DNA from 4 places in the Comamonas sp. FG99 genome. Region 4 is predicted to be linked to each of the others. Evidence: predicted binding sites of a transcription regulator. Region 4 holds the regulator's gene; each other region holds the start of a gene.
The links. The regulator LexA, encoded in region 4, represses DNA repair genes until DNA is damaged. The targets are predictions, from matches to a motif close to ACTGTATNNNNATACAGT.
Positions count from the first base shown of each region.

Region 1: recA (recombinase RecA) is a predicted target of LexA. The motif match lies at 3,772-3,789, and genes of this name have one in related genera.
Region 2: imuA (translesion DNA synthesis-associated protein ImuA) is a predicted target of LexA. The motif match lies at 3,001-3,018, and genes of this name have one in related genera.
Region 3: ACODRX_RS08305 (DNA topoisomerase IV subunit B) is a predicted target of LexA. The motif match lies at 5,401-5,418, and genes of this name have one in related genera.

Region 1 covers NZ_JBMDII010000008.1:33,023-40,338, forward strand. The annotation lists gene ACODRX_RS07355 (porin) at 1-1,062, opposite strand; gene ACODRX_RS07360 (Bug family tripartite tricarboxylate transporter substrate binding protein) at 1,079-2,056, opposite strand; gene recX (recombination regulator RecX) at 2,153-2,608, opposite strand; gene recA (recombinase RecA) at 2,618-3,709, opposite strand; gene ACODRX_RS07375 (MarR family winged helix-turn-helix transcriptional regulator) at 3,858-4,358, shown strand; gene ACODRX_RS07380 (SpoVR family protein) at 4,364-5,989, opposite strand; gene ACODRX_RS07385 (YeaH/YhbH family protein) at 5,986-7,254, opposite strand; gene ACODRX_RS07390 (PrkA family serine protein kinase) at 7,312-7,316, opposite strand, start outside.
Region 2 covers NZ_JBMDII010000002.1:20,640-27,955, forward strand. The annotation lists gene trpB (tryptophan synthase subunit beta) at 1-210, shown strand, start outside; gene ACODRX_RS01565 (xanthine dehydrogenase family protein molybdopterin-binding subunit) at 223-2,367, opposite strand; gene ACODRX_RS01570 ((2Fe-2S)-binding protein) at 2,381-2,827, opposite strand; gene imuA (translesion DNA synthesis-associated protein ImuA) at 3,026-3,826, shown strand; gene ACODRX_RS01580 (Y-family DNA polymerase) at 3,768-5,108, shown strand; gene ACODRX_RS01585 (error-prone DNA polymerase) at 5,118-7,316, shown strand, end outside.
Region 3 covers NZ_JBMDII010000009.1:88,421-95,736, forward strand. The annotation lists gene ACODRX_RS08290 (class I adenylate-forming enzyme family protein) at 1-116, shown strand, start outside; gene ACODRX_RS08295 (citryl-CoA lyase) at 139-930, shown strand; gene parC (DNA topoisomerase IV subunit A) at 949-3,309, opposite strand; gene ACODRX_RS08305 (DNA topoisomerase IV subunit B) at 3,391-5,367, opposite strand; gene ACODRX_RS08310 (MFS transporter) at 5,505-6,728, shown strand; gene ACODRX_RS08315 (hypothetical protein) at 6,736-6,900, shown strand; gene ACODRX_RS08320 (class I SAM-dependent methyltransferase) at 6,923-7,316, shown strand, end outside.
Region 4 covers NZ_JBMDII010000014.1:90,562-97,877, forward strand. The annotation lists gene ACODRX_RS11635 (enoyl-CoA hydratase/isomerase family protein) at 1-378, opposite strand, end outside; gene ACODRX_RS11640 (crotonase/enoyl-CoA hydratase family protein) at 620-1,414, shown strand; gene ACODRX_RS11645 (hypothetical protein) at 1,422-1,919, opposite strand; gene lexA (transcriptional repressor LexA) at 2,035-2,748, opposite strand; gene ACODRX_RS11655 (asparaginase) at 2,875-3,912, shown strand; gene ACODRX_RS11660 (MFS transporter) at 4,141-5,781, shown strand; gene ACODRX_RS11665 (alpha/beta hydrolase family protein) at 5,763-6,851, opposite strand; gene mhpA (bifunctional 3-(3-hydroxy-phenyl)propionate/3-hydroxycinnamic acid hydroxylase MhpA) at 6,848-7,316, opposite strand, start outside.

The DNA of each region.
Region 1 (7,316 bases), on a different contig from region 4:
TCAGAAACGATGGCGTATGCCGGCGCCTATGCTGCCTGCCGCATCGTGGCCCGAGAGCCGGTCGCTGAGGTAGACGGCATACAGGTCGGTGCGCCGGGACAGCTGATGGTCGTAGCCCACGGCCCAATCGGTGCGGCGGCTGCCCGCAGCACCCGCGATGTCGCGCCTGGTATGCGCCACCGAGGCCATCAGCTTGCCTGCCGCGCCCACCGGTATGCCCACGCCCAGCTGCGCGGTGTCGGCCCGCATGTCCAGGTCCGGCGTGCGCGCCCGCTGCCACTGGCCATAGAGCTTGGCGACCCCCAGGTCGTAGGAGGCCGCCGCGAGCACCGCCGTCTGGCGGGTGATGGCGGTGCCGTCCAGGCCCGGCCCATACTGCACGCTTTGCACTGCCAGGGCAGCCGCGAACGGCCCCTTCGCGTAGTTGACGGCCAGGCTTTTGTTGCCGTGGCCGCCGTGGCCCGCCTGCTCGCCGAAACCATAGGAAACATCGGCGCGCAGCCCGCCGACGGTGGGCGTGGTGTATTGCAAGGTGTTGTTCCACACACTGTCGCCCAGCACCGCGCGGTCGTATGACGCCTGCCAGGTCTGGAGCATGACGGGAGAGAACTGCAGCGAGCCGCCGAACGGATCGAACTGGCCGCTGGCCACGAACAGCCGGTTGGTCTGGCGCCCGGCGGATACCTGGCCGAAGCCGCCCGCCAGCCCCACCCAGGCATTGCGCGACAGGAAGGGGTCGGTGCTGTTGCGGCCGTTCGATCCGGTATCGGTCTGGAAGAAGCTTTCCAGCACGAATACCGCCTTGAGGCCGCCACCCAGGTCTTCGCTGCCGCGCAGGCCCCAGTACGAGGTGGTCATGCCGTTGCTGTTCACGGCCGTGGTGCGCGCCGGCTGGTCGCTGCGCCGCATCGAGCCGGCATAGGCATCCACCAGGCCGTAGAGCTGCACGCTGCTGCCAGCGGTGGCCTGGGCCTGCGCGGGGCCCGCAGTCGCGCAGCCGGCCATGATGGCGAGGGCGGCTGCGTATGCGCGGCGGGGTGGTGCAGTGAGAGAGATTCGCATGGACATATGCGCCTCTTCACTGCTTGGGGATGCCGGCGCGCTGGATCACGGCGCCCCAGCGCTTGATCTCGCTGTCCAGCAGCGCCGCCTGCTGCTCGGGCGTGCTGCCGCGCGCCTCCACACCCAGGCTTTGCAGGCGCTGCCTCACGTCGGGCGCGGCCAGCGCGGCATTGGCGGCCTGGCTGAGCCGGGCGATGATGGCCGGCGGGGTTCTGGCCGGCGCGGCCAGGGCATTCCACGAGGCAACACCAAAGCCCTTGGCGGCCGGATCGCTCTCGGCCACCGTGGGCACCTGCGCCAGCCCGGGCGCGCGCTTGTCGCCCATCACCGCCAGCGCGCGCAGCACTTTGCCGCTGACCTGCGCCATCACCGGCGCGAGAATTTCCACCGCCGCATCCACCTGCTTGCCGCGCAGCGCATTGAGCACCGCAGGCGAGCCGTTGAAGGGCACGATCTGCACGTCGATGCCCAGCGTGGTCTTGAGCAGCTCGGCCGCCAGGTGCTGGGTGCTGCCGATGTTGATGGTGCCGATGTTGAGCTTGCCAGGCCGCGCCTTGGCCTGCGCGACCAGGTCCTGCAGCGAGCGGATGGGGCTCTCCTGCGCCACCAGCACCGCCAGGTCGAAATAGCCCAGCATGGAGATCGGCGCGAAATCCTTGGCCGCGTTGTAGGAAAGCGACTTGAACAGTCCCTCGGCCACCGCATTGGCGTTGGACATGAGCAGCAGCGTGAGCCCGTCGGGCGCGGCCCGGGCCACCTGCTCGGCCGCCACCACGCCGCCCGCGCCGGGCTTGTTGTCGACGATGATGGACTGGCCGCCCATCAGCTCGGTCATTTTCTGCGCCACCATGCGCACGGTGAGATCGGCCACGCCACCGGGGCCGAACGGCACCACGATGCGGATGGGCTTGGAGGAAAGTGCCTGCTGCGCGCCCGCGGCCAGCGGCATGGTTCCCAGCGCCAGCAGGGCGCCGGCGAACTGTCGTCTTTGCATGTGAAGTCTCCTGTGGAGCCCACACTGTGGCTGCAATCGGCGGCGGCCGGCACTGCCGCAGGCATCTAGCAGCTATGCCGCTGCGGCATGGAGGCGCTACGCATCCTCGTCGCCGGCCCCGCCCAGCACCTTGCGCACCACGTCGCCGCCAAAGCCGCGCCCGAACAGAAAGCGCATCTGCCGCGCCCGCTCCTGCGGCGTGGCCGGCGGCACATCGAAGCGGCGGCGCCAGACCTCGCGGGCGCGCTGCAGCTCGGTGGCGCGCAGCTGCTCGAGCGCATCGCCTATGAGCTGGGCATCCAGCCCCTTGCTGCGCATCTGCTGCGCGACGCGGGCCGCGCCGTAGCGCTGCGCCTTGCTGTGCACGATGGACTCGGCCACGCGCCGCGGGTTGATGAAGTCGCGCGCCTCAAGCTCGTCGAGCAGGGCCGGCAGGTCCTCGCCCTCCTGCACATGCGGCGCCAGCTTGGCCTGCAGCTCGCTGCGCGAGTGCTCGCGCAGCGCCAGCAGGCGCAGCGCGCGGCCCTTGAGCGAGAGCCTGGCAAACGACATGCGCGGGCCTTACTTGGACTTTTCCTTCTCTTGCGGGTCGGGAATGACGCCGTCGGTGGGCATCAGGGCAATGCCCAGGCTGTCGCGCACCTTGTTCTCGATCTCCACCGCCAGGTCGCGGTTCTCGCGCAGGAATTCGCGCGCATTGTCGCGGCCCTGGCCGATCTTCTCGCCGCCATAGGCGTACCAGGCGCCGCTTTTTTCGATGATGCGCGCATTCACGCCCATGTCGATGATCTCGCCCTCGCGCGAGATGCCCTCGCCGAAGAGAATGTCGAACTCGGCGGTCTTGAACGGCGGCGAGACCTTGTTCTTCACCACCTTGACCTTGGTTTCGTTGCCGATGGCCTCGTCGCCCTTCTTGATGGTGCCGGTGCGGCGGATGTCCAGGCGCACCGAGGCGTAGAACTTGAGCGCATTGCCGCCGGTGGTGGTTTCGGGCGAGCCGAACATCACGCCGATCTTCATGCGGATCTGGTTGATGAAGATGACCATGCAGTTGGTCTTCTTGATGGTGGCGGTGAGCTTGCGCAGCGCCTGGCTCATCAATCGGGCCTGCAGGCCGGGCAGCTGGTCGCCCATCTCGCCCTCGATTTCGGCCTTGGGCGTGAGCGCGGCCACCGAGTCCACCACGATCAGGTCCACGGCGCCCGAGCGCACCAGGCTGTCGACGATCTCCAGCGCCTGCTCGCCGGTGTCGGGCTGGCTGATCAGCACCTCGCCAAGGTTCACACCCAGCTTCTGGGCGTAGCCGGTGTCGAGCGCGTGCTCGGCGTCGATGAAGGCGCAGGTGCCGCCCTGCTTTTGCATTTCGGCGATGACCTGCAGCGTCAGCGTGGTCTTGCCCGAGGATTCGGGGCCGTAGATCTCGATCACGCGGCCACGGGGCAGGCCGCCCACGCCGAGCGCGATGTCGAGGCCCAGCGAGCCGGTGGACACGACCTGGATGTCCTGGATGGCTTCGCCTTCACCCAGGCGCATGATCGTGCCCTTGCCGAACTGCTTTTCGATCTGGGCCAGCGCGGCCTGCAAGGCCTTGGCCTTTTCGCTGTTGTCGGTGGATTTATCGGCGGATTTGGCGTTCTTGGTGACGGCGTCCATGGAAGCACTCCTTGTAGGCTGAGACTTGAGAGGGTTTGCATGCCACCTGAATGGATAACCAGGCTGGATGCTTGAACAGTAGTTTATGCGACCCATACTTTTCCAGGAACCCTGTTTTTAGTCAGTTTAGCTGACTAAAATCAGCTCCATGCAAGCATTGCAAGCCACCGCGCCGGCCTCGGATGCCTGGCGCCAGACCCACCTGGGCCGATTGCTCGGCCATGCGATGCGCCGCTTCGACGCGCGGGTGCTGCAGCTGATGGCGCACGATATCGATGTGCCGCTGGCGCTGTCGAACCTGGCGGCGCGCGACCAGGTGAGCGCCGCGCACATCCACATCACGCGGCATTTATCGCTGGCCGGCGACCGGCTGAGCGCGCTGGCCGCCCGCGCGGGGATGAGCAAGCAGGCCATGGCCAGCCTGGTCGAGCAGTGCGAGGCCTGGGGCCTGGTGACCAAGGAGCCCGATCCGCACGATGCGCGGGCGCGGCGGGTGCGCTTTACCAAGACCGGGCTGCTGTGGCTCAAGGCCTTCGAGCTGGCGGTGGCACAGGCCGAGGCCGAATTCCGCGCCGAGGTGGGCGGGGACGTGGCGGCGGTGGTGGCCCTGGGGCTGGAGGCCTATGCGGGCGGCGCGCCCGGCTTTTGAACCGTTCAGGATGGTGGCGGCACCGCGTGCAGCAGCACCGGCGCCTCGCCGTCGGCATTGACGGTTTCGAGCTGCACGCCAAAGCCCCACAGGCGCGCGGTGTGCTTGAGCACTTCCAGCGCATCGTCGGCCAGCGGGCGCCCCTGGTACTGGGTGTGGCGCAGCGTGAGGCAGCGGTCGCCGCGCAGGTTCACGTTCCAGACCTGGATGTTGGGCTCGCGCACGCCCAGGTCGTACTGCTGCGACAGGGTCTGGCGCAGGCTGCGGTAGCCGTCCTCGTCGTGGATGGCGCTGACCAGCAGCTCGCGCTCGCGCGCATCGTCGTGGATGGCGAACAGCCGCATGTCGCGCATCAGCTTGGGGCTGAGGTACTGGCCGACGAAGCTCTCGTCCTTGAAGTTCTGCATGGCATGGTGCAGCGCCGGCAGCCAGGGTGTGCCGGCCATGTCGGGAAACCAGCGCCGATCCTCCTCGGTAGGCTGCTGGCAGATGCGCCGGATGTCGCGGTACATGGCAAAGCCCAGCGCATAGGGGTTGATGCCGCTGTAGGCGCGGTGCCCGGCCGGCGGCTGGTAGATGACATTGGTGTGCGAGGACAGCCACTCGATCATCACCCCGTCGGTGAGCCAGCCTTCGTCGTATAGCGTGTTGAGCAGGGTGTAGTGCCAGAACGTGGCCCAGCCTTCGTTCATCACCTGGGTCTGGCGCTGCGGGTAGAAGTACTGGGCGATCTTGCGCACGATGCGCACGATCTCGCGCTGCCAGGGCTCCAGCAGCGGGGCGTTCTTCTCGATGAAGTACAGCAGGTTTTCCTCGGGTTCCTTGGGAAAGCGCTCGCTCTCCGGCACCGCGCTGTCCTTGCCCGGGCGCGCCGGCAGGGTGCGCCACAGCTCGTTGACCTGCTGCTGGGCATAGGCTTCGCGCTGCTCGCGCTCGGCGCGCTCGCGCGCCAGGGTCTTCTTGGACGGGCGGCGGTAGCGGTCCACGCCCAGGTTGGCCAGCGCATGGCAGGAGTCCAGCCATTGCTCCACCGTCTCGATGCCGTGCCGCTCCTCGCACTGGGCAATGAAGTCGCGGGCATAGACCAGGTAGTCGATGATGCTGCCCGCATCGGTCCACATGCCGAACAGGTAGTTGCCCTTGAAGAAGCTGTTGTGCCCGTAGGCCGCATGGGCGATCACCAGCGCCTGCATGGCGGTGGTGTTTTCCTCCATCAGGTAGCTGATGCAGGGGTTGGAGTTGATCACGATCTCGTAGGCCAGGCCCATGTGGCCGCGGCGGTAGCGCCGCTCGGTCGCGAGGTATTCCTTGCCGTAGCTCCAGTGGCGGTAGCCCACGGGCATGCCCACGCTGGCGTAGGCATCCATCATTTGCTCGGCCGAGATCACTTCGAGCTGGTTGGGGTAGGTGTCCAGGCCATAGCGCTCGGCCGTGGCGGCAATCGCGCCGTGGTAGCGCTCTATCAGCTCGAAGGTCCAGTCGCTGGGGTCGGGCAGCGGGCGCGTCGGGCGCTTGCCGGCCGGCAGCGGATCGGGCGGCACGCCGCGCGGCGCGCGCTCGCCGGCGAAGGGCGGCTTCTTGTGGTGCCCGCCCGCGCGGCGCGCCAGCACGGGGTATTGGGAGGGATTCATACCGATACGCCCTCTTTCTTGAACAGGTCGCGGAACACGGGATAGATGTCGCCCGGCCCAGACACCTTGCGCATGGCGAAGTGCGGGAACAGCGGCACCAGCTGGCTGTACTCCTGCCACAGGCTTTGCTCGTCCTGCACCACCTGCACATAGGCGAAGTAGCGCACCAGCGGCAATATCCGGTCGGCCAGCAGGTTGCGGCAATTGCCGCCGTCGTCGCCGAAGTTGTCGCCATCGCTGGCCTGGGCCACGTAGATGTTCCAGTCGGCCACCGGGTAGCGCGCGCGGATGATCTGCTCGAGCAGCACCAGCGCGCTGCTGACCACGGTGCCGCCGCTCTCCTGGGAGTGGAAGAATTCGTCCTCGCCGACCTCGGCGGCCTGGGTGTGGTGGCGGATGAAGACGATGTCGATCTTCTCGTAGTGCCGCGTGAGGAACAGGTACAGCAGGATGAAGAAGCGCTTGGCCAGGTCCTTGCGCTCCTGGTCCATGGAGCCGGAGACATCCATCACGCAGAACATCACCGCCTGGCTGCTGGGCTCGGGCACCTTGGTGCGGCTGCGAAAGCGCAGGTCCAGCGGATCGAGGAAGGCGACCTTGCCCATGCGCGCCTGTAGCGCCTCTATGCGCTGGCGCAGCTCGGCCACGGCTTGGCTGCTGCCGTCTTCGCCCTTTTGCAGCAGGGCCGCGAGTTCGGCCTCCAGGGCGGCGAGCTCGCGGTGCGGCGCCTTGGTCAGCGCGATGCGCCGGCCCAGGGCGCCGCGCATGGTGCGCAGCACCGCCAGGTTGTGCGGCGTGCCGTCGTGGCTGTAGCCGGCGCGGCGCGTCTTGTACTGCAGCGTGCTGGCGATGTGGGTGCGCAGCAGCCGCGGCAGGGCCAGGTCCTCGAAGAAGAGTTCCATGAACTCTTCCTTGGACAGGGTGAAGCTGAAATCGTCCTCGCCCTCGCCGCTGTCGCTGGCCTGGGAGCCTCCGCCCGCGCCGCCCTGCGGCCGGGCGATGCGGTCGCCGCGCACATGCTCGCTGTTGCCCGGGTGCACGGTGTCGCGCACGCCGCCGGAGCCGTGGTGGAACACCGGCTCGCGGATGTCCTTGCGCGGGATGGTGATGTTCTCGGCCTCCTCGATGTGGCGGATGTCGCGCTGGTTCACGGCGCGGCGCACCGCCTCGGCGATTTGCTCCTTGTAGCGGCGCACGAAGCGCTCGCGGTTGCCCACCGACTTGTTCTTGCCGGCGAGCCTGCGGTCGATGATTTGCAATGCCATCTGTGCCCCCCATGCATGGCGCGGCGCGCCCGATGCCGGCGCGCCGCGCCAACTGCCTCAGC
Region 2 (7,316 bases), on a different contig from region 4:
TACGAGGCCGTCAGCGACAAGGAATGCCTGGACGCCTTCATGCAGCTGTCGCGCGTGGAAGGCATCATCCCGGCACTGGAGAGCGCCCACGCCGTGGCCTGGGCCATGCGGGTAGCGCCCACGCAGGCCAAGGACCGGCACATCCTCGTCAACCTCTCGGGCCGCGGCGACAAGGATGCCGACTACGTGGCCCGCGTGCTGGGGCTTTGAGCCCCGGCTGGCCTATGCCAGCGCATAGCCATGGCGCGACAGCGGCAGCGAGCGCAGCCGCTCGCCGGTGGCGGCGAACAGCGCATTGGCCAGCGCCGGCGCCAGCGGCGGCACGCCCGATTCGCCCACGCCGCCTATTTTTGCCCCGCTCTCGATCAGCTCGGTCTCTATCGGCGGCGTCTGCGCCAGGTGCAGCATGGGGTAGTCGTGGAAGTTGGACTGCAGCACCTTGCCTTGCTCGATGCTGATCTCGCCGAAGGCCGCGGCCGTCAGGCCCCAGATGGTGGCGCCCTCCAACTGGCGCTGCACCGTGGCCGGATTGATCACGGTGCCGCAGTCCACGGCGCAGACCACGCGGTGGATGGTGATGCGCTTGTCCTGCACCGACAGCTCCACCGCGGTGCCGCAGATCGAGCCCCAGGCCTCGGACAGCGCCAGGCCCAGGTAGCGGCCCGAGGCAGCCTTGCCCCAGCCCGCGCGGCTGGCCAGGCGCCGCAGCAGCTCGGCGTGGCGGGGCTGCTCCTTGAGCAATGCCAGGCGAAAGTCCAGCGGATCGCGCCGGGCCTGGTGGGCCAGCTCGTCGATGAAGCTCTCGAAGAAGAAGCAATTCTGCGTATAGCCCACGCCGCGCCAGAAGCCCGCCGGTATCGCGCTGTTGACCATCGCATAGCGCACGCCGAAATGCGGCAGCGCATAGGGCACGTCCACCACGCCCTCCACCGATTTCGGGTCGACGCCGTTCTTCACCCGCTCGGGGAAGTTGCGGATATAGATGGACGAGCAGGCCAGCCGGGCCTCCAGCGCCAGCACGCCGCCGCCCTCGCCCAGCACCGCCGCAAAGCGCGCGGCTGCCGCCGGGCGGTAGAAGTCCTGCTGAATGTCCTCCTCGCGCGACCAGATCAGCTTGACCGGGCGCCTGGCCGCCTGCGAGGCCAGCGCCGCCTGGATGAAGATGTCGAACTCCTCGCGCCGCCCGAAGCCCCCGCCCACGAAGGTGGAGTGCACCGTGATGCGCTCGGCCGGCAGGCCCAGGTGCGGCGCCAGGCGCGCGGCGATCTCGCCGCAGACCTGGGTCGGGCCCCAGATCTCGGCCCGGTCGGCGCGCACATCGGCGGTGGCGTTGATCGGCTCCATGGTCGCATGGGCCAGGTACGGCACCTCGTATTCGGCCTCCACGCGCTGGGCGCTCTGGCGCAGCGCGGTTTCAGGATCGCCAATGCGCCTGGCCACGGTGTCGGTCTGCGCCGCGGCGCTGCGCAGTTGGGCCAGCATGGCCTTGCTGTCCACCAGCGGGCCCTCGGGCGCTTGCCAGTCAAGCTGCAGCTTGGACAGGCCCTGCTTCGCCGGCCAGTAGCTCTCGCCCAGCACGGCCACGGCGCTGCCGGTCAGCGGCACGACCTGGTGCACGCCCTTGACCGCCAGCGCTGGCTTGTCGTCGAAGGGCTTGAGCCTGCCACCGCGCACCGGGCTGGCCGCCACGGTGCCGATGAGCATGCCGCGCACCTTCACATCCACGCCAAAGACTGCGCTGCCGTTGGTCTTGAGCGGAATGTCCAGCCGCTGCACCGGCTGGCCGATGAGCTGCCACTCGGGCCTGGGCTTGAGCGCGATCCTGGCCACGTCGGGCCGCGGCAGCAGCGCCGCCTTGGGCGCCAGCTCGCTATAGCCCAGCATGCGCCCGCTGGCCGCATGCAGCACGCGGCCGCGCACCGCGGTGCATTCGGCGGCGCTCACCTTCCATTCGCGCGCGGCGGCCTCCACCAGCATCAGGCGCGCGGCCGCGCCTATGCGGCGCAGCGGCTCGAAGGACCAGCGCGACGAGGTGCTGCTGGCCGTGGCCTGCACCTTGAACATGCGGTTGGCATAGACCGGGTCGGTGGGCGCGATCTGCGCGCGCACCTGGCGCCAGTCGCATTCCAGCTCCTCGGCGATCAGCATCGGCGCCGAGGTGTACACGCCCTGCCCGATCTCGGCCGAGGGCACCATGATGGTGACCGTGCCGTCGGGCGCTATGCGCAGCCAGGCGTTGACATCGTCCGGGTCGCGGGCCGGCTGGCCCTGGGCCGCGGCAACCGGCAGCCTGAAGCCCAGCACCAGGCTGGCGGCCGCGCCGCCGGTCTTGAGGAAGTCGCGGCGATTCACTTGCATTGCTTGCATGGCGGCGCCCTCCTCAAGCCTTGGCGGCGCGCAAGATAGCACGCTCCACCCGGGGATAGGTGCCGCAGCGGCACACGTTGGTCATGGCCTCGGCGATCTCGGCCTTGGTGGGCTGGGGCTTGTCCTTGAGCAGCGCGGCCGCGGCCATGAGCATGCCCGACTGGCAGTAGCCGCACTGCGGCACCTGCTCGGCGATCCAGGCCTGCTGCACCGGGTGGGAGTTGTCGCTGGACAGGCCTTCGATGGTGGTGATGCGCGCCTTGGCCACGGCCGACACCGGGGTGATGCACGAGCGCAGGGCCTTGCCATCCACATGCACCGTGCAGGCGCCGCACAGGCCCGCTCCGCAACCGAACTTGGTGCCGGTAAAACCCAGGTAGTCCCTCAAAACCCACAGCAGCGGCGTGTCCGCCGCCACATCCAGACGGCGCGAGCGCCCATTTACGTTCAAGGTAATCATGCAATCCTCGACGGATTGTGGGAGCGTTTGCCGCTCTCCCAGTGGGGCGCCTCGCATTGAACACCAATGAAGCACACGCCGCGCAATTTAGGGCGGCGGCGCAGATCTGTCAAAACCGGGAAATAACCCAGCCCAGGGTTGCCGTATTGGTGTTATTGGATCTTTTGGTGCATACTGTACAAATAAACAGTATTCATCATGCCTCGCCACAGCCCCCACTCTCCTGCCGCCCAAGCCCATGCCCGGCTGCCGCCCTCGGTGGCCGCCGCCGTGTGGCCGGGCGCGGACATGGCGCAGTCGCGGGCGGCAGCGGTGGCCACGGGCTGGGCCGAGCTGGACCGGGCGCTGCCCGGCGGCGGCTGGCCCACCCATGGGCTGACCGAGCTGCTGCCGCCGCAATGGGGCACGGTGGAATGGCGCCTGACCGCGCATGCGCTGCGGGCCTGCAGCGCCCAGGGCCTGCCGGTAGCCGTGCTGGGCGCGCCGCACCCACCGCATGCCGCCGGCCTGGCGCAGTCGGGCATCGCGCCCCGCCAGCTGGTATGGGTGGCCCATGCCTCGGCGCCAGACCTGCTCTGGGCCACCGAGCAGCTCATCAGCGCCAACGCGGCGGGCACCGTCATCGCCTGGCTGCGCGAGGCGCGGCCCGAGCAGATACGCCGCCTGCAGATCGCCGCGCACCGCTTCGACGGGCTGGTGTTCCTGGTGCGCCCCGCCACGGCCCTGCATATGGCCACGGCCGCGCCCCTGCGCCTGCAGGTGGCGCATGCGCCAGACTGGGCTTTGCAGCTGCGCATCCTCAAGCGCCGCGGCCCGGCGCTGGCAGATGCCTTGCGGCTGCCCGCCGTGCCGCCAGCGCTGGCCGGCCTGCTCACGCCCCGCATGCTGCATTACAGCGGCCGCCTGGCGCCGCCCGACACTTTCCCCCGCAAGGTTTCGCATGCCGACCCCGCTCTGGGCAGCCCTGCTCCCGCCACCGCCGAGCCCGCCTGGCACTGAGGCTGCGGCCCCACAGGGCCTGGCCTGGTGGTGCCTGCAGTTCACGCCGCGCGTCGCCATGCTTGCCGGCGCGGTGCTGATGGAGCTGTCCGCGTCGGCGCGGCTGTTTGGCGGCACCCGGGCGCTGGCGGCCCGCATTCGCGGCGAAAGCGGGCTGCTGGGCGTGCAGGCGCTGGCCTGGGCACCCACCAGCCTCGCGGCGCTGGCGCTGGCGCGCTGCGGCCAGCGCAACGGCTTTGCCCAGCCGCTGCCGCAGCTGCTGGATGCCCTGCCCCTGGCGGCGCTCGATGCCGCTCAGGCCCATGCGCCTACGCTGGCCCGCCTGGGCTGCGCCACGCTGGGCCAGGTGCGCGCGCTGCCGCGCGGCGGCGTGGTGCGCCGCTTCGGCAAGGAGCTGCTGGCGGCGCTGGACCAGGCCTATGGCCTGCAGCCCGAGGCCCACGCCTGGATCGAGCTGCCCGCGCAGTTCCAGGCGCGGCTGGAGCTGGCGCACCGCGCCGACAGCAGCGCGCACATCGTGCACGGCGCCGCGGTGCTGCTGCGCCAGATGTGCGGCTGGCTGGCAGCGCAGCGCGCGGGCATCACCCATTTCACGCTGCGCTGGCGCCACGATGCGCTGCGCAGCAGCGCCGCCGCGGCCGGCGGCGAACTGGGCATCCGCACCGCCGCCTCCACCCGGCAGCTCGATCACCTGCAGCGCCTGCTGCAGGAGCACCTGGCCCATGTGGTGCTGCAGGCCCCGGTGGTCGAGCTGGAGCTGCTCGCCCCCGAGCCGCAGCCGCTGCAGGAAAGCGCCGCCGACCTGCTACCCGACCCCGCCCGGCGCCACGAGCACCTGCCCCAGGTGCTGGAGCGCATTGCCGCGCGGCTGGGTGCCGGCCAGGTGCTGCGCCCGGTGCTGCGCGACGACCACCGCCCCGAATGGCAGCAGCACTGGCAGCCGGCGGGCGAGCCGCTGCCGGCCGCCGAGGCGGCGCTGCCTGCCCTGCCCCAGCCCAGCTTCCTGCTGGAGCAACCGCTGGCGCTGCCGCACGACAGCCAGGGTGCCCCGCTGTACCAAGGCCCGCTGCAGCTGGTGGTGGGCCCGCAACGGCTGGAGGGCGGCTGGTGGCACCGCAGCCCGGACTTTGCCCAGCCCGGCACAGCAGCGGAGCAAACCGCGCACAACGCGGTGCGCGACTACTGGATCGCCGCCAGCGCGCATGCCGGCATGCTGTGGATCTACCAGACCCGGCTGGAGGGCGAGCAAGGCGCCTGGTTCCTGCACGGCATCTTCGCCTGAGCGCCCACCATGGCCGACATCCTCCCCCCCTACGCCGAACTCTGGTGCCTGAGCAACTTCAGCTTTCTGCGCGGCGCCAGCCATCCGCACGAGCTGGTGGCGCGCGCCGCGCAGCTGGGCTACAGCGCGCTGGCGCTGGCCGACGAATGCTCGATGGCCGGCATGGTGCGCGCCCATGTGGCCGCGCGCGAGCACGGCCTGCCGCTGCTGGTGGGCACGCAGTTCGCGGTGCGGCCCGTGCCCGGCGGCGCGCCCTTCACGCTGGTGGCGCTGGCCTGCAACCTGCGCGGCTATGGCAACCTGTGCGCGCTGATCACCAAGCTGCGCAGAAAGTCGCCCAAGGGCCAATACCTGCTGGCGCAGGCCGCCGTGCAGAAAAGATCGTTCGAGGATTGCGTGGTGCTGGTGGCGCCAGAGCGCGACGCCGGCGATGCCCAGCTGCAGGCCCTGGCCCGCTGGATGCGCGCGCTGTTCGGCGAGCGCTGCTGGATCGCGGTGCACCAGGCCTGCCGGCTCGACGACGAGATGTGGCTGGCCCGATTGCAGCGCATGGGCGCGGGCGCAGCCATTCCCCTCGTGGCGGCGGGCGACGTGCACATGCATGTACGCTCGCGCAAGCCGCTGCAGGACGTGCTCAGCGCCACGCGCACCGGCCGGCCCCTCACGGCCTGCGGCCATGCGCTGCAGCCCAATGCCGAGCGGCACCTGCGCCACCGGCTGCGGCTGGCGCAGCTGTACCCGCCCGAGCTGCTGGCCGAGACCCTGCGGGTGGCCAGCCATTGCCGCTTTTCGCTGGACGAGCTGCGCTACCAGTACCCCGACGAGGTAGTGCCCGCGGGCGAGACGCCCGCCGCCTACCTGCGCCGCGTCACCTACGAGGGCGCGGCCCGGCGCTTTCGCGGCGGCATAGGCGCCGATATGCAGCAGCGCCTCGAACAGGAGCTTGCGCTGATCACCGAGCTGCGCTACGAGCACTACTTTCTGACGGTGTACGACATCGTGCACTTTGCGCGCAGCCAGGGCATCCTGTGCCAGGGCCGGGGTTCGGCCGCGAACTCGGTGGTCTGCTACTGCCTGGGGGTGACCGAGGTCAGCCCCGAGCAGACCACGCTGCTGTTCGCGCGCTTCATCAGCAAGGAGCGCAACGAGCCGCCCGACATCGACATCGACTTCGAGCACGAGCGGCGCGAGGAAGTCATCCAGTACCTCTACAGCAAGTACGGCCGCCACCGCGCGGCGCTCACTGCGGTGGTCATCAGCTACCGCAGCAAATCCGCCATCCGCGACGTGGGCAAGGCCCTGGGCTTCGCGCCTGCCGCCATCGACCAGCTGTGCAAGAGCCGCTACTGGTGGGACGGCGACGCCATCAGCCCCGAGGCGCTGGCCGGCGCCGGCCTGCACCCCGAAGACCTGGCGGTGCGCCAGCTGCAGGAGCTGACGCAGGCGCTCATCGGCTTTCCGCGCCACCTGTCGCAGCATGTGGGAGGCTTCGTGCTCACGCGCGGGCCGCTGTCGCGCATGGTGCCGGTGGAGCGCGCCGCGATGGACAAGCGCACCGTCATCGAATGGGACAAGGACGACCTCGACGCCATGGGCCTGCTCAAGGTCGACGTGCTCTCGCTGGGCATGCTGACCGCGCTGCGCAAGGCGCTGGCCCTGGTGGGCCAAAGCCGCGGCGAAGCGCTGGCGCTGGAGCACATACCGCCGGGCGACGAAGCCACCTACGACATGATCTGCGCGGCCGACACCATCGGCGTGTTCCAGATCGAAAGCCGCGCGCAGATGAGCATGCTGCCGCGCCTCAAGCCCCGCAGCTACTACGATCTGGTGGTGCAGGTGGCCATCGTGCGGCCCGGCCCCATCCAGGGCGGCATGGTCCACCCCTACCTGCGCCGGCGCCAGCAGCTGGAGCCCGTCCGGTATGAAAACGACGACCTCAGGCCGGCCTTGGAGCGCACGCTCGGCGTGCCGATCTTCCAGGAACAGGTGATGCAGATCGCCATGCTGGCGGCCGGCTTCACGCCCGGCGAGGCCGACCAGCTGCGCCGCGCCATGGCCGCCTGGAAGCGCCACGGCGACCTCGCCCCGTTTCGCCGCAAGCTCATCGACGGCATGCAGGAGCGCGGCTACCAGCCCGAATTTGCCGAAGCCATCTTCGAGCAGATCAAGGGCTTCGCCAACTACGGCTTCCCCGAAAGCCATGCGGCC
Region 3 (7,316 bases), on a different contig from region 4:
TGGGCCCGGTGCAAACGCCCAAGCGCATCTTCTTCCACGCCAACCTGCCCCGCTCCCCCGTGGGCAAGGTCCTGAAAACCAGGGTGCGCGAGCAGGCCCTGGCCGCCGCCGCCTGAAACCTTCCCTGGAGTACTGAACATGAGCAAGCCAAGCCCTTCCAAGCCCGCCCCCACCACCAGCCTGTGCACCCACACCCTCACCAGCCTGCACTACGGCAATGCCAACCTGGTGGAAGACCTGATGGGCAAGAAAACCTTCACCGAGGTGATGCTGATGCAGATCCTGGGGCGCCCGCCACGCCCGGTGGATCTGCGCGTCACCGACGTGGTGCTGATCGTTCTGATGGAGCATGGCCTCACCCCCAGCGCCATCGCCACCCGGCTCATCTACATGAGCGCGCCAGAGAACCTGCAGGGCGCGGTCGCGGCCGGGCTGCTGGCCGTGGGCAGCTCGTTCGTGGGAACCATGGAGAATTGCTCAGGATTGCTGGACCGCATCCTGGCCGCCGAGGACCCCGCCGCCGAGGCGCTCCAGATCGCCCGGCACTACAAGGAATTGCGCTCGCCGGTACCGGGCTTCGGCCACCATCTGCACAAGCCGGTCGATCCACGCGCCTACAAGCTGCTGGAGCTGGGCCAGGCCGAGCCGGAGCTCAAGGGCGATCACATCCGCGCGCTGCAAACCCTCTCGCGGGCGGTCGACCAGGTGGCCGACCGGCCCATCACCCTCAATGCCACGGGCGCGGTCGCCGCGCTGCTGGGTGAGATCGGCGTGCCAACCCAGGTCATGCGCGGCTTTGCCGTGATCTCCCGCGCAGCGGGGCTGGTAGCGCACATCGTCGAGGAGCAAAGCGATCCGTCCGGCCGCTTCATCTGGGATACGGTGGAGCACGCCATTGCCTTCGTCAGCCCCGCATCCAGCCAGGATTGACGCACGGGCCAGCCGCCCTCACTCCACCCGGAACACCCCGTTCGGCTTGAAGCCCAGATCAGCCGCCTTGCCCTTCTTGGCGCGGCTGGTCTTGGCATTGTTCAGGCTGCGGATCTCCAGCGTCTCCTCGCGCTCCTTGCCGCCCCGGCCCAGGCCTTCGATGCGGATGCTGCGCGTGTAGGCGGCGGCACCGGCGAGGCGGTCCTTGTCCTCCAGGTCGATCAGCTTCAGGCCCTTGCCGCCGTTGGCCATGTGGTTGAGCTCGGCGATGTCGAAGGTCAGGATGCGGCCACCCACCGAGGCGCAGGCCACATGGGTGGCATCGGGCAGCTCCACGCTGCCGTTGGTGCCGCCCACGTGCGAGGGCCGGCACAGCTCGTCGCCGTCGGCCAGCGTGACGAAGGCCTTGCCGCCCTTCTGGCGCGAGACCATGTTCTCCACCAGCGCGATGAAGCCGTAGCCGCCGCTGGACGACAGCAGCAGGCTGGCCGACAGCGGCCCGGCAAAGTAGTAGAGGATGCGCGTGCCGGCTTCCAGCTCCAGCAGCGTGGTGACGGGCTGGCCGTCGCCGCGCCCGCCGGGCAGCTGCGCCACCGCGATGGAGTACACGCGGCCGTTGCTGCCGAACACCAGCAGCTGGTCGACCGTGCGGCACTCGAAGGTGCCGTACAGCGCGTCGCCCGACTTGAAGCCGAAGCTGTCGGGCGCATGGCCGTGGCCGGTGCGCGCGCGCACCCAGCCCTTTTGCGAGACGACGACGGTGACGGGCTCGTCCACCACCTTGACTTCGGCGACCGCCTTCTTCTCCTCCTGGATCAGCGTGCGGCGCGCGTCGGCAAAGGTCTTGGCGTCGGCCTCGATCTCCTTGACCATCAGGCGCTTGAGCGAGCTCGGGTTGCCCAGGATATCCTCGAGCTGGCCTTGCTCCTTGCGCAACTCCGAGAGCTCCTGCTCGATCTTGATGGCCTCGAGCCGCGCCAGCTGGCGCAGGCGGATTTCAAGAATGTCCTCGGCCTGGCGCTCGCTCAGGTCAAAGCGCGCCATCAGCGCGGGCCCCGGCTCGTCGCTGGCGCGGATGATGGCGATCACCTCGTCGATGTTCAGCAGGATGAGCTGGCGCCCTTCGAGGATGTGGATGCGGTCCAGCACCTTGGCCAGGCGGTGCTGCGAGCGCCGCGTGACCGTGGCCTGGCGGAAGGCGATCCATTCCTCCAGCATCTGGCGCAGCGACTTCTGCGTGGGCTTGCCGTCCAGGCCGACCATGGTCAGGTTGATCGGCGACGAGGTCTCCAGGCTGGTGTGGGCCAGCAGGCAGGTGATGAGCTCGGATTGCGGCGTCTTGCCGGTCTTGGGCTCGAACACGATGCGCACCGGCGCGTCCTTGCTGGACTCGTCGCGCACGCCGTCCAGCACCGACAGCAGCGTGGCCTTGAGCTGGTTCTGCTCCTGCGTCAGCGCCTTCTTGCCGGTCTTGACCTTGGGGTTGGTCAGGTCCTCGATCTCTTCGAGCACCTTTTGCGCCGACACGCCCGGCGGCAGCTCGTCGACCACCATCTGCCACTGGCCGCGCGCCAGCTCCTCGATGCTCCAGCGCGCGCGCACCTTGATCGAGCCACGGCCGCTGCGGTATGCGTCGGCGATGTCGCCGGCAGCCGAGATGATCTGGCCGCCGCCCGGGTAGTCCGGGCCGGGCATGATGGCCAGCAGCTCTTCGTCGCCGAGCTGGGGCCGCTTGATCAGCGCCACGCAGGCATCGGCCACCTCGCGCAGGTTGTGGCTGGGGATTTCGGTGGCCAGGCCCACCGCGATGCCGCTGGCGCCGTTGAGCAGCGCGAACGGCAGCCGCGCCGGCAGCTGGCGCGGCTCGTCGGTGGAGCCGTCGTAGTTGGGCACGAAATCCACCGTGCCCATGCCGATCTCGTCGAGCAGCAGGCTGGTGATGCGCGACAGCCGGGCCTCGGTGTAGCGCATCGCGGCGGCGCCGTCGCCGTCGCGGCTGCCGAAGTTGCCCTGGCCGTCGATCAGCGGATAGCGCTGGTTGAAGTCCTGCGCCATGCGCACCAGCGCGTCGTAGGCCGACTGGTCGCCATGCGGGTGAAAGCGGCCGAGCACGTCACCCACCACGCGCGCGCTCTTGACCGGCTTGGCCGCGGTGTTGCGGTTGGGGCCGCTGTAGCCCAGGCCCATCTGGTTCATCGCGAACAGGATGCGGCGCTGCACGGGCTTCAAGCCATCGCAGACGTCGGGCAGCGCCCGGCCCTTGACGACGGACAGGGCGTATTCGAGGTAGGCGCGCTGGGCGTATTGCCCCAGGTCCAGGCGGTCGCCGTCGTCGGGCGCCGCCGGCGCGGCCAGGTCCAAGGTGTTTTGATCACTCATAATTTGATAGCTGATTGCGCTTGCTGTACTGACTGTGCTTGCGCCAGCGTGGTTTTTTATTCAAATTCCGCCGAATGGGGCTCAGACGTCGATTTCCACATCGTCGCCATGCAGCTCCATCAGCTCCCGGCGTGCCGCGGCCTCGCCCTTGCCCATGAGCTGGGTCATGACGAGCTGGGTCTGCACCAGGTCGGTGGCGCCGAGCGTGATCGGCAGCAGGCGCCGCGTGTCGGGGTTCAGCGTGGTCTCCCACAGCTGCTCGGCGTTCATCTCGCCCAGCCCCTTGAAGCGGCTGATCTGGCATTTCTCGCGCGCCACGCCGTCCTTCTCGGCCTTGTCGAGGATGGCGACCAGCTCGCCGTCATCGAGCGCGTAGAACTTGGCGGCGGGTTTCTTGCCGCGCGCGGGCAGGTCCACGCGAAACAGCGGCGGCCGCGCCACGTAGACATTGCCGGCATCGATGAGCTTGGGGAAATGCCTGAAGAACAGCGTCAGCAGCAGCACCTGGATGTGCGAGCCATCCACGTCGGCATCCGACAGGATGCAGATCTTGCCGTAGCGCAGGCCCGAAAAATCAGGCTCGTCCTGCGGGCCGTGCGGATCGACGCCTATGGCCACCGAGATGTCGTGGATTTCGTTGTTGGCGAACAGGCGGTCGCGATCCACCTCCCAGGTGTTGAGCACCTTGCCGCGCAACGGCAGCACGGCCTGGGTTTCCTTGTCGCGGCCCATCTTGGCGCTGCCGCCGGCCGAGTCGCCCTCCACCAGGAAGACCTCGTTGTAGGCGGTGTCGCGGCTCTCGCAGTCGGTGAGCTTGCCGGGAAGCACGGCCACGCCGCTGCCTTTGCGCTTTTCCACCTTCTGGCCGGCCTTCTGGCGTGTCTGCGCGGCCTTGATGGCGATCTCGGCGAGCTTCTTGCCATAGTCCACATGCTGGTTCAGCCACAGCTCCAGCGCCGGGCGCACGAAGCCGCTGACCAGGCGCACCGCGTCGCGCGAGTTCAGCCGCTCCTTGATCTGGCCCTGGAACTGCGGATCCAGCACCTTGGCCGACAGCACGTAGCTGGCGCGGGCGAACACGTCCTCGGGCATGAGCTTGACGCCCTTGGGCAGCAGCGAATGCAGCTCGATGAAGCTCTTGACCGCCTGGAACAGCCCGTCGCGCAGCCCGCTCTCGTGCGTGCCGCCGGCGCTGGTCGGGATCAGGTTGACGTAGCTCTCACGCACCGGCTGGCCTTCCTCGGTGAAGGCCACGCACCACGCCGCGCCCTCGCCCTCGGCGAAGTTGTCGTCGTTCTTGCCGGCAAACTCCTCGCCCTCGAACAGCGGGATCACCGGATCGGCGGGCAAGGTTTGCAGCAGATAGTCCTTGAGGCCGCCCTTGTACTGCCAGGTCTGGGTATCACGCGTCTTCTCATTGGTGAGCGAGACGCTCACGCCGGGCATCAGCACCGCCTTGCTGCGCAGCAGGTGCACCAGCTCGCCCATGGGCAGGTGGGCGGATTCGAAATACTTCGCATCGGGCCAGACGCGCACCGTCGTGCCCTGCTTGCGGTCTCCCGCGGCCTGGGCGCGCTTCTTGAGCGGCTCGATTACGTCACCGCCCGAGAACGCGAGAGCAGCCGCCTGCCCCTCGCGGTAGCTGGCCACTTCGAGCCGCGTGGCCAGCGCGTTGGTGACCGACACGCCCACACCGTGCAGGCCGCCCGAGAAGCTGTAGGCGCCGCCCTGCCCCTTGTCGAACTTGCCGCCCGCGTGCAGCCGGGTGAACACCAGCTCCACCACCGGCGCCTTTTCCTCGGGATGCAGGCCGAAGGGAATGCCCCGGCCGTCATCCTCCACGCTCACCGAGCCGTCCGTGTGCAGGCAGACGCGGATCTTCTTGCCGAAGCCGGCCAGCGCCTCGTCGGCGGCGTTGTCTATCACCTCCTGGATGATGTGCAGCGGGTTGTCGGTGCGGGTGTACATGCCCGGCCGCTGCTTGACGGGCTCCAGCCCCTTCAGCACGCGGATCGAGGCTTCCGCGTAGTCACTGGTCTGCGTTGTCTTGGTTGCCATGGGGCGGCATTGTAGTGGCTTCCTTGGCAAAAAGCTGTATGAAAAACCAGTTAACAATTTCCAAGCGAATGCCCCGGCGACAGCACAGCCGCCCGGAACCCGCAACAATCGGCGGATTCGCTTCCCGCCCGATGGACATGCACAAGCAAGCACAACAACTCTCCCTGGCCCGCGTACTGCTGTGCGGCGGCGCGGTGGTCACGCTCTCGATGGGCATACGCCACGGCTTCGGGCTATGGCTGCAGCCCATCACCCAGGAGATGGGCTGGACGCGCGAATCCTTTGCGCTGGCGCTGGCCATCCAGAACCTGTCCTGGGGCCTGATCGGCATCTTCACCGGCATGCTGGCCGACCGCTTCGGCGCCACCCGCATCCTGCTGGCCGGCGCGCTGTGCTATGCGCTGGGGCTGGCGGGCATGGCCTGGTCGCCCAACACGCTGGTGTTCTCGCTCACCGCGGGGCTGTTGATCGGTATCGCGCAAACGGGCACCACCTACGCGGTGATCTACGGCGTGATCGGGCGGCAGATTCCGGCCGACCGGCGCTCCTGGGCCATGGGGGTGACCGCGGCGGCCGGCTCCTTCGGCCAGTTCTTCATGGTGCCGGTGGAGGGGCAGCTGATCGCCGGCCTGGGCTGGCACAACGCACTGCTGGTCTGCGCGGTGATCGTGCTGGCCATCGTGCCCCTGGCGCTCGCGCTGCGCGAGCCCGGGCTGGCCAGCGCGCGCCGGGCCGCCGCATCCGGCCCGCGCCAGTCGATCGGCCATGCCTTTGCCGAGGCCCTGCGCACGCCGAGCTTTCTGCTGCTGACCGCGGGCTACTTCGTCTGCGGCTTCCAGGTGATGTTCATCGGCGTGCACATGCCCAGCTACCTCAAGGACTGCGGCCTGCCGCCGCAAGTGGCCAGCTACTCGCTGGCGCTGATCGGGCTGTTCAACATCTTCGGCACCTACCTGGCCGGCTCGCTGGGCCAGCGCCTGGCCAAGCGCTATCTGCTGTCGGCCATCTATTTCATACGCGCCGTGGCCATCGTGCTGTTCCTGCTGGCGCCGCTGTCGCCCTGGTCGGTCTACGTGTTCGCGGCGGTGATGGGCTTCCTGTGGCTGTCCACCGTGCCGCTGACCAACGGCATCATCGCCCAGGTCTTCGGCATCCAGCACCTGTCCATGCTCAGCGGCATGGTGTTCTTCAGCCACCAGATCGGCAGCTTCCTGGGCATCTGGCTCGGCGGCTACCTGTACGACCACAGCGGCAGCTACCAGTCGGTCTGGTATGTGGCGATCGCGCTGGGCGTGTTCGCCGGCCTGGTGAACCTGCCGGTCAAGGAGGCGCCTGTACAACGCCTGCCGGCAGCGGCATGATGCGACCATGAACACGACTCCCGCCCCGCGCAGACGCTGGCGCCGCGCCGCCACCGGCACGCTCGTCGCGCTCGTCGCGCTCGTCGCGCTGGTGCTGGCAGGCGTCTTCATGCTCTATACCCGGCCCGAATTCATGCTGCGCATGGCCGACCATGTCTGGGCCTGTTTCTGATCGGCCGCGCAGCCCTGTCCCCATGCACTCCCTAGCCCTCGCGCCAGCCTCGCCCTGGATCACCCGCTTTGCAGGCCGGCTGGCACCCGGCTGCCAGGTGCTGGACCTGGCCTGCGGCAGCGGCCGCCATGCGGCCTACCTGCACGGCCTGGGCCACCGCATCAGCGCGGTGGACCGCGATGCGGCCGCGATAGCCGCGCTGCAGGCGCGCCTGCCGGGCCGCTTCATCTGCGCCGACATCGAAAACGGCCCCTGGCCCTTTGCCGGCGAGCGCTTCGATGCGGTCGTGGTCACCAACTACCTGTGGCGCCCGCTGCTGCCCCAGGTGCTCGCGGCGGTGGCGCCGGGAGGCTGGCTGCTGTACGAGACCTTCGCCCAGGGCAACGAGCGCTTTGGCAAGCCATCGCGCGCCGACT
Region 4 (7,316 bases):
TGCGAAAACAAAGTCGGCGCTGAGCGCGAGCGACAGGCCGGCGCCGAAGACGCTGCCTTCGACGGCGCTGATCACGGGTTTTTCCATGTCCAGCAGCTCATCGAACCATTTGTGCAGCGCCAGCATGCGGTTGCGGCTGTCGAACACGTCCTGCTTGCCGGAGACGGTCTGGGCCATCGACTTGATGTCGCCGCCGGCGCAGAAGTGCCCGCCGGCGCCGGCCAGCACGATGGCCTTGACGCTGCGGTCGTCGCGCAGCTGCGGCACCAGGCGCGCGAACTCCTCGCGCATGGACTGGTCCAGCGCGTTGCGCGCTTCGGGGCGGTTCAGGGTCAGCAAGGCGGTGGCGCCGTGCATGGTGAGTGTCAGGGATGTCATGGTCGTCGGTCCGGAAAATGTGGGGGCGCGTGGCCGTATGCCCGTGCGCCCAGGCATGCATGCTAAGAATAGCCGCGCGGCAGGCCTGTCCCCCACACGTCAGACTTCGGCAATGCTGAACCGGTGCTTACGCACAGGCGAGGGAGCCATACGCAATCGGTGTCAGCTGATAGCGCGGCAAACGCGGTGTTTGCGCGTATGCTCCGGCGCAAACCCCTTGCAGGACCCTAAGGAGCACATCGTGAATGCATTCTTGAAGTACGAGCAGCGCGGCCATGTGGTGACGCTGACCATGTCGCAGCCCGAGCAGCGCAATCCCCTGACCGGCAACACCGCGGTCGAGGAATTCCTGGCGGCGGCAGACCGCATCAGCGCCGACCGCAGCGTGCGCGCGGTGATCCTGACGGGCGAGGGGCCGGCCTTCTCGGCCGGCGGCGATATCCGCAAGATGAAGGAGCAGTCTTTCGGCGAGGTGGACGGCATGCGCATCCGCGACGACTACCGCCAGGGCATTCAGCGATTGCCGCTGGCGCTGTTCAACCTGGAGGTGCCGCTGATCGCCGCGGTCAACGGCCCCGCCGTGGGCGCCGGGCTGGACCTGGCCTGCATGTGCGACCTGCGCATCGCCTCCGACAAGGCGCGCTTTGCCGAGAGCTTCATCAAGATGGGCATCATCCCCGGCGACGGCGGCGCCTGGCTGCTGCCGCGGGTGATCGGTTTGTCGCGCGCGGCCGAGCTGTCGCTCACCGGTCGCATGATCGACGCCGCCACCGCGCTGCAATGGAACCTGGTGTCGCAGGTGGTGCCGCACGAGGAGCTGCTGGCGGCCGCCAACCGGCTGGCCGACGAGATTGCCGCCAACCCGCCGCAGGTCACGCGCATGACCAAGAAGCTGATCCGCGAAGGCATGCACATGAGCCTGGCTTCGCTGTTGGAGCTGTCGGCCGCCTACCAGTCGCTGGCCCACCAGACTGCCGACCACCGCGAGGCGGTATCGGCCTTTCTGGAAAAGCGCACGCCGCAGTTCGGCGGCTGAGCCTCCTTCAGCTCACGCGCTCCAGCCGCTCCAGCCGCTCCAACTCTGCGCAGACATCGGCCATGCGGCCGGCGATGGCCCAGCCGCTTGGCCGGCCGGCGCGGGGGCTGCCATGGCCCCAGAACATCTTGATCGAGGCATCGTTGGCCGCCGCGGCGCTGTGCTGCTGCACCGGGCTGGCCAGGTGCGACACCGCGGCCTCGATGCGGGCACCACGCAGCAGCTGGCTCCGTGGGCGCTGGCTGGCGGGGCGGGGGCGGCGGATCAACTCCAGCGGGCGTGCCGCTGCGCCAGGGTGAACGGGCGCGGGGGCATCCAGCAGGCTTAGCTGCTCGCCGGCGGGCTGCCGGTGCACAACCGCGCTGCGGTGCCAGGTGGCATGGGCGGGCGCCTGCCGTTCATCGTTGGCACAGGGCAAGGCACTGGATAGCGCGCCGGATGCGCTAAAGGCAGTGAAAGGGCGGGCGAGCGGCACCAGCGCGCGCAAGGCGTCGGCAATCAGCATGTGAATCTCCTAGTGTGGTCAAAACACAGGCAGGATTGCAAAAGCATGGCTGCCGCAGGGTTGGGGGTGCTTGCGCACCGCCACAACGCCCGCCACCTGCGGCGGCCTGGCGGGGCTACATCAGCATGGTGTTGCGGATCAGCCCCACCGCGATGCCCTCGATCTCGAAGGGTTCGCCGGGGTGGACGACGATGGGCAGGTAGTCGGGGTTTTCGGCCAGCAGCTCGATGCCTTCCTTGGTTCGGTGCAGGCGCTTGACGGTGACGTCATCTCCCAGCCGCGCCACGATGATCTGGCCGTTGCGGGCCTCATGCGTGGCTTTGACGGCGAGCAGGTCGCCGTCCATGATGCCGGCGTCGCGCATCGACATGCCGCGCACCTTGAGCAGGTAGTCGGGCTGCTGCGCGAACAGGCCGCCTTCGACGGAATAGGTGCGGTCCACATGCTCCTGCGCCAGGATGGGCGAGCCGGCCGATACGCGGCCAACCAGCGGCAGCAGCAGGCTGCCCAGGCGCTGCACGATCTCGTTGCCCATGTCGGCCAGCGCAGCCCGCGCGGGGGCCATGCCGTTGCGCGCCTGCTGTGCTTCCTGGATGGTGCGCAGTGCCTCGGCCTTGAGCCGGATGCCGCGCGAGGTGCCGCTGACCAGCTCGATCGCTCCCTTGCGCGCCAGCGCCTTGAGGTGCTCTTCCGCCGCGTTGGCGGATTTGTAGCCGAGCGCGGTGGCGATCTCGGCCCGGGTCGGCGGGGCGCCGGTGCGCGCGATGGCGTCCTGAACCAGCTCCAGGATTTGCTGTTGGCGCGCCGTGAGCTTGAGGTGGTCTCGCATAAGATCTCCGGTTCATTGGCAGATGGCCGATACAGACGGCCGATACAAGGCGGATCGGGCCGCGGTGTTTACTGTGAATTAATCCAGTACCTGTATTTTTAACCAGTTTTTTGTCGGAGGCAAGAGATGCCATCAAAAATTGTGCTGATCGGCACCGGCGGCACCATTGCCGGGCTGGCGCCGGATGCGGCGAATGCGGGGCATTACCAGGCCGCCCAGCTGTCGGTGCAGGCGCTGCTGCAGGGCCTGCCTGGCTGGGGCGGGGAGGGCGGCGCGGCGCCGGTCGAGGCGCTACAGCTCGCGCAGATCGACAGCAAGGACATGGATGATGCGGTGTGGCGCGCGCTGTTGCAGGCCTGCCACAGCGCGCTGCTGGATGCGCAGGTGCGCGCGGTGGTCATCACCCACGGCACCGACACCATCGAGGAGACCGCATGGTTTCTGCAGGAGTGCCTGGGCCGGCTGCCCAAGCCGGTGGTGCTGACCTGCGCGATGCGGCCGGCCAATGCCTTGATGCCCGACGGGCCGCAGAACCTGCGCGATGCGCTGGCGGTGGCCACAGCCGCGGCATGGCTGCCCGAGGTGGTGGTGGTGGCCGAGGGCGAGGTGCATGCGGCACGCTGGGTGCAGAAGATGCATCCGCACCGGCTGCGGGCCTTTGGCTCGGGCGAGCAGGGGCCGGCCGGCTGGGTGGAGAACGGCGGCGTGCGCTGGGCCGGCGGCAGGTGCGCGGATACACCGGTGGGCATGCCGCCGGGCTACCGGGGCGCCCAGGCGGCGCAGCGGCTGGCGCAGGCCGATGTGCCCTGGCCCTGGGTCGAGGTGGTGGGCAGCCATGCGGGCGCCCGCCCCGAGCTGCTCACCGCTTTGCTGCAGGCGGGGGTGCAGGGCCTGGTGCTGGCCTGCACCGGCAACGGCACGCTGCACCAGGCCTTGCTGGCTGGCGCCCAGCAGGCGCGCCGGCAAGGCGTGCCGGTGTGGCGCAGCTCGCGCTGTGCGCTGGGGCAGATCCTGGAGCCCGGGGTGGCGCTGCGGCCGCCGCTGCAGTGGGAGCCGGGCGCCGAGGCGCCCCCTGCAAGCAGCCTCAGCGCGGTGAAGGCGCGGGTGTCGCTGCAGCTGGGGCTGCTGGGCCTGTTCGGCAAAAATGGCTTGGCCAGCGGGTAGTGGGATGGATCGGTCAAGGGCCGAGGGCGGCAAAGTCGCCATCGGCCTGTCTTTTTGCCCGCAAAATGCGGGTTCATGGCCGACGATCATCTTTCCCAGTCCATATCGCCGCAGGCCGGTGATCAGAACCACAGCGCTCGCCCCCCGATTTCACCCGTGTCAACGCCCGAGCCCGCCGAAAGGCCCACTGGCCGCGAGCCCGGTGCCTTGCTGGAGGACCCTGCCGGCATGAGCGCCGAGGACGTGGCCGGCGCGGCCCAGACCGCAAGGCAGGCGCAGGAGCAAAAGGCGTCTGGCGCGGTATGGGCCCCGCTGTCGGCGCCCACCTTCCGCATGCTGTGGCTGATCTGGATGGCGGCCAATACCTGCATGTGGATGAACGATGTGGCGGCCGCCTGGCTGATGACCTCGCTCACCACCTCGCCGGTGCTCGTGGCCCTGGTGCAGTCGGCCTCCACGCTGCCGGTGTTCCTGCTCAGCCTGCCCAGCGGCGCGCTGGCCGACATCCTGGACCGGCGCCGCTATTTCATCGTCACCCAGTTCTGGGTTGCGGCCGTGGCGCTGGTGCTGTGCCTGGTGGTGCTGTCCGGCCGCATGACCGCGCCGCTGCTGCTGGCGCTCACTTTTGCCAACGGCATCGGGCTGGCCATGCGCTGGCCGGTGTTCTCGGCCCTGATTCCGGAGCTGGTGCCCAAGCACCACCTGCCTTCGGCGCTGGCGCTCAATGCGGTGGCGATGAATGCCTCGCGCATCGTCGGCCCGCTGGTGGCCGGCGCCATCATCGCCAGCCTGGGCAGTGCCTGGGTGTTCGTGCTCAATGCGGTGCTGTCCGTCGTCTCGGGCCTGGTGCTGATCCGCTGGAAGCGCAAGCACCAGGAAAGCCCGCTGGGCCGCGAACGCCTGCCCTCGGCCATGCGCGTGGGCCTGCAGTTCGTCAAGGAGTCGCCGCGCATGCATGCGGTGCTGGCCCGTACGGTGAGCTTTTTCCTGCAGTCCACCGCGGTGATGGCGCTGCTGCCGCTGACCGCGCAGCGCCTGCACGGCAGCAGCGATGGCGGCGGTGGCGCCAATACCTTCACGCTGCTGCTGGCCTCGATGGGCGCGGGCGCCATCATCGGCGCCACATTCTTGCCGCGGCTGCGCCAGGCCCTGCCCAAGGAGCGGCTGGTGCTGCTGGGCACCATCGTGCAGGGGCTGTCCACGCTGGTGGTGGCGTTTGCACCCCATGCCTACGTGGCGGTGCCGGCCATGATGCTGGCCGGCATGGCGCTGATCTCCACGGCCAACACCTTGAGCGTGGCGGTCCAGATGTCGCTGCCCAACTGGGTGCGGGCCCGCGGCATGTCGATCTATCTGATGTTCATCATGGGCAGCACCGCGGCGGGCGCCGCGCTCTGGGGGCAGGTGGCCAGTGTGCTCAGCGTGCGCGACAGCCTGGCGCTGGCGGCCGCGTCCGGCCTGCTGTCGATGCTGGTGGTGCAGCGCTGGGTGGTGGACCGGCAGATCGAGGAGGACATGAGTCCGTCCAAGGCCTTCAAGCGGCCGGTGGTCGACATACCGCCCGAGGCCGGGCGCGTGGTGGTGACCATCGAGTACCTGATCGATCCGGCGCAGGCGGCCGAATTCAGGGAGCTGATGCAGGAGAGCCGCCGCAGCCGCATGCGCCAGGGCGCGCTGACCTGGCATCTGCTGCACAGCCTGAGCCAGCCGGAACGCTATCTCGAACAGATCGTCGACGAATCCTGGACCGAGCACCTGCGCCGCTTCGACCGCGTGACGGCGGCCGATGTGGCGCTGCGCGACCGCAAGCTGGCCTTTCACAAGGGCAAGGAGCCGCCGCTGGTGCAGCGTTATTTCGCTGCAAGCTGACCGGCGCGGTCGAGCCGCCGGGCAAACCAGTCCGCCACGAAGGCGGTGCGCTCGGCCGCATGGTTGTAGAGCGTGTGCTCGCCGTCAGCCCACACGCGCAAGCTGGTGTCGGCATGGTCCGCGCCATCCAGAAAGGGCTGCAGGTCTTGCGGCTTCACCAGGGGATCGGCGCCGCCGTGCAGCACCAGCAGCGGGCAGGCGATGCGGTCGCGCCCGGGCCGAAAGCTCATGCGCCTGAAGTTGCCGGCGATGGCTGCCTCGTCACCGGTGCCCAGCATGGCGCCGGCCTGCTCAATGAAGGTTCGGAAGGGCAATAGCGTCGGGGCTGCCAGGCCGCCGTTGATGCAGCAGGCGCGGATGCGCGCATCGGCCGCCGCGGTGCGGGCCGCCCACAGCCCGCCCACGCTGTTGCCCCATATGCCTGGCGCGCCAAGCGTTGCGTCGCTCAGGATGACGCTGATGAACTGGCTGTAGGCGGCTTCCATGTCGACATCGACCAGGATGCCCTGGCGCATGCGTGTCTCGCCTTGGCCCGGCCCTTCGGCCAGCAGCGTTGCCAGGCCCCGCCGGGCCAGCGCGCGGGCGATGGGCAGGTAAGCTACGCCCCAGCCGCTCTGGCCGCCAAATACCAGTACCGTGCCGCGCGCCTGCGCGGCGCGGGGCCGTACCAGCCAGCCTATGAGCCGGCCTGGGCCAAATGGCACTTCGATGCGCGCCATGCGGCCATCCGACCATTCGCACAGCCTTTGCGTGGCCGCGACCAACTGGCCGTAGAGCGCGCGCTTGCGCGGGTTGTCCTGGTTGAAGGCCATCTGCGCGAACAGCAGGTCGGCCAGCGCGGCGGCCTGCGCCTCGGTCGCCGTCACGCGGCAGCCGGCGGACGCGGCCTCGGCGGCGCGGTCGAGCTGCGCCAGCGCCAGCGCCTCGGCTACCTGGTCCCAGGCCTCGCCGGCGCTGCTGCGCCGCAACAGCGCCTGGGCGTCGGCGAAGTCCATGCCGCAGTCCAGCAGCCGGCTCATCGGCATGGCGCGCTGCAAGGCCAGCGTGGCGGAAGAAATCGTGCCGCTCATGCCGTCTGCTCCATGGCTGGGGCATGCGGTGCCTGGCCGTCATGCGCGCCATCGATCCAATGCAGCTTCAGGCGCAGCTCGTCAACCAGGGCCGCCAGCTCGGCCATGCGCTGTACCGCGCCGAAGACGATGAAGTCCGGGCGGCCGATATAGGCCTGGATACCGTGCTCGGCCATGAAGCCGGATATCTCGCCATCGAGCTCGGTGACGGCGCCGGCGGTGCGTTCGAGCACCACGGTGCGGCAGCCGAGCCGTTCCAGAAAGGCCCGCTGGCCGGGGCCCAGCACCCGCATCGGGTCTTCGCGCGCCACCAGCAAAAAGCCACGGCCGATCACATCGTCCAGCCGGCCCTCGCTGGTGCCGCACCGCACCCGCGCCTGTGGCCCGGGCATGCCGGTGCAGGCCTTCAGGCTGCCGTCCGCCTCGCGGTGCAGCACGCCGTCTTCCAGCTTCGGGAAGGGCGGC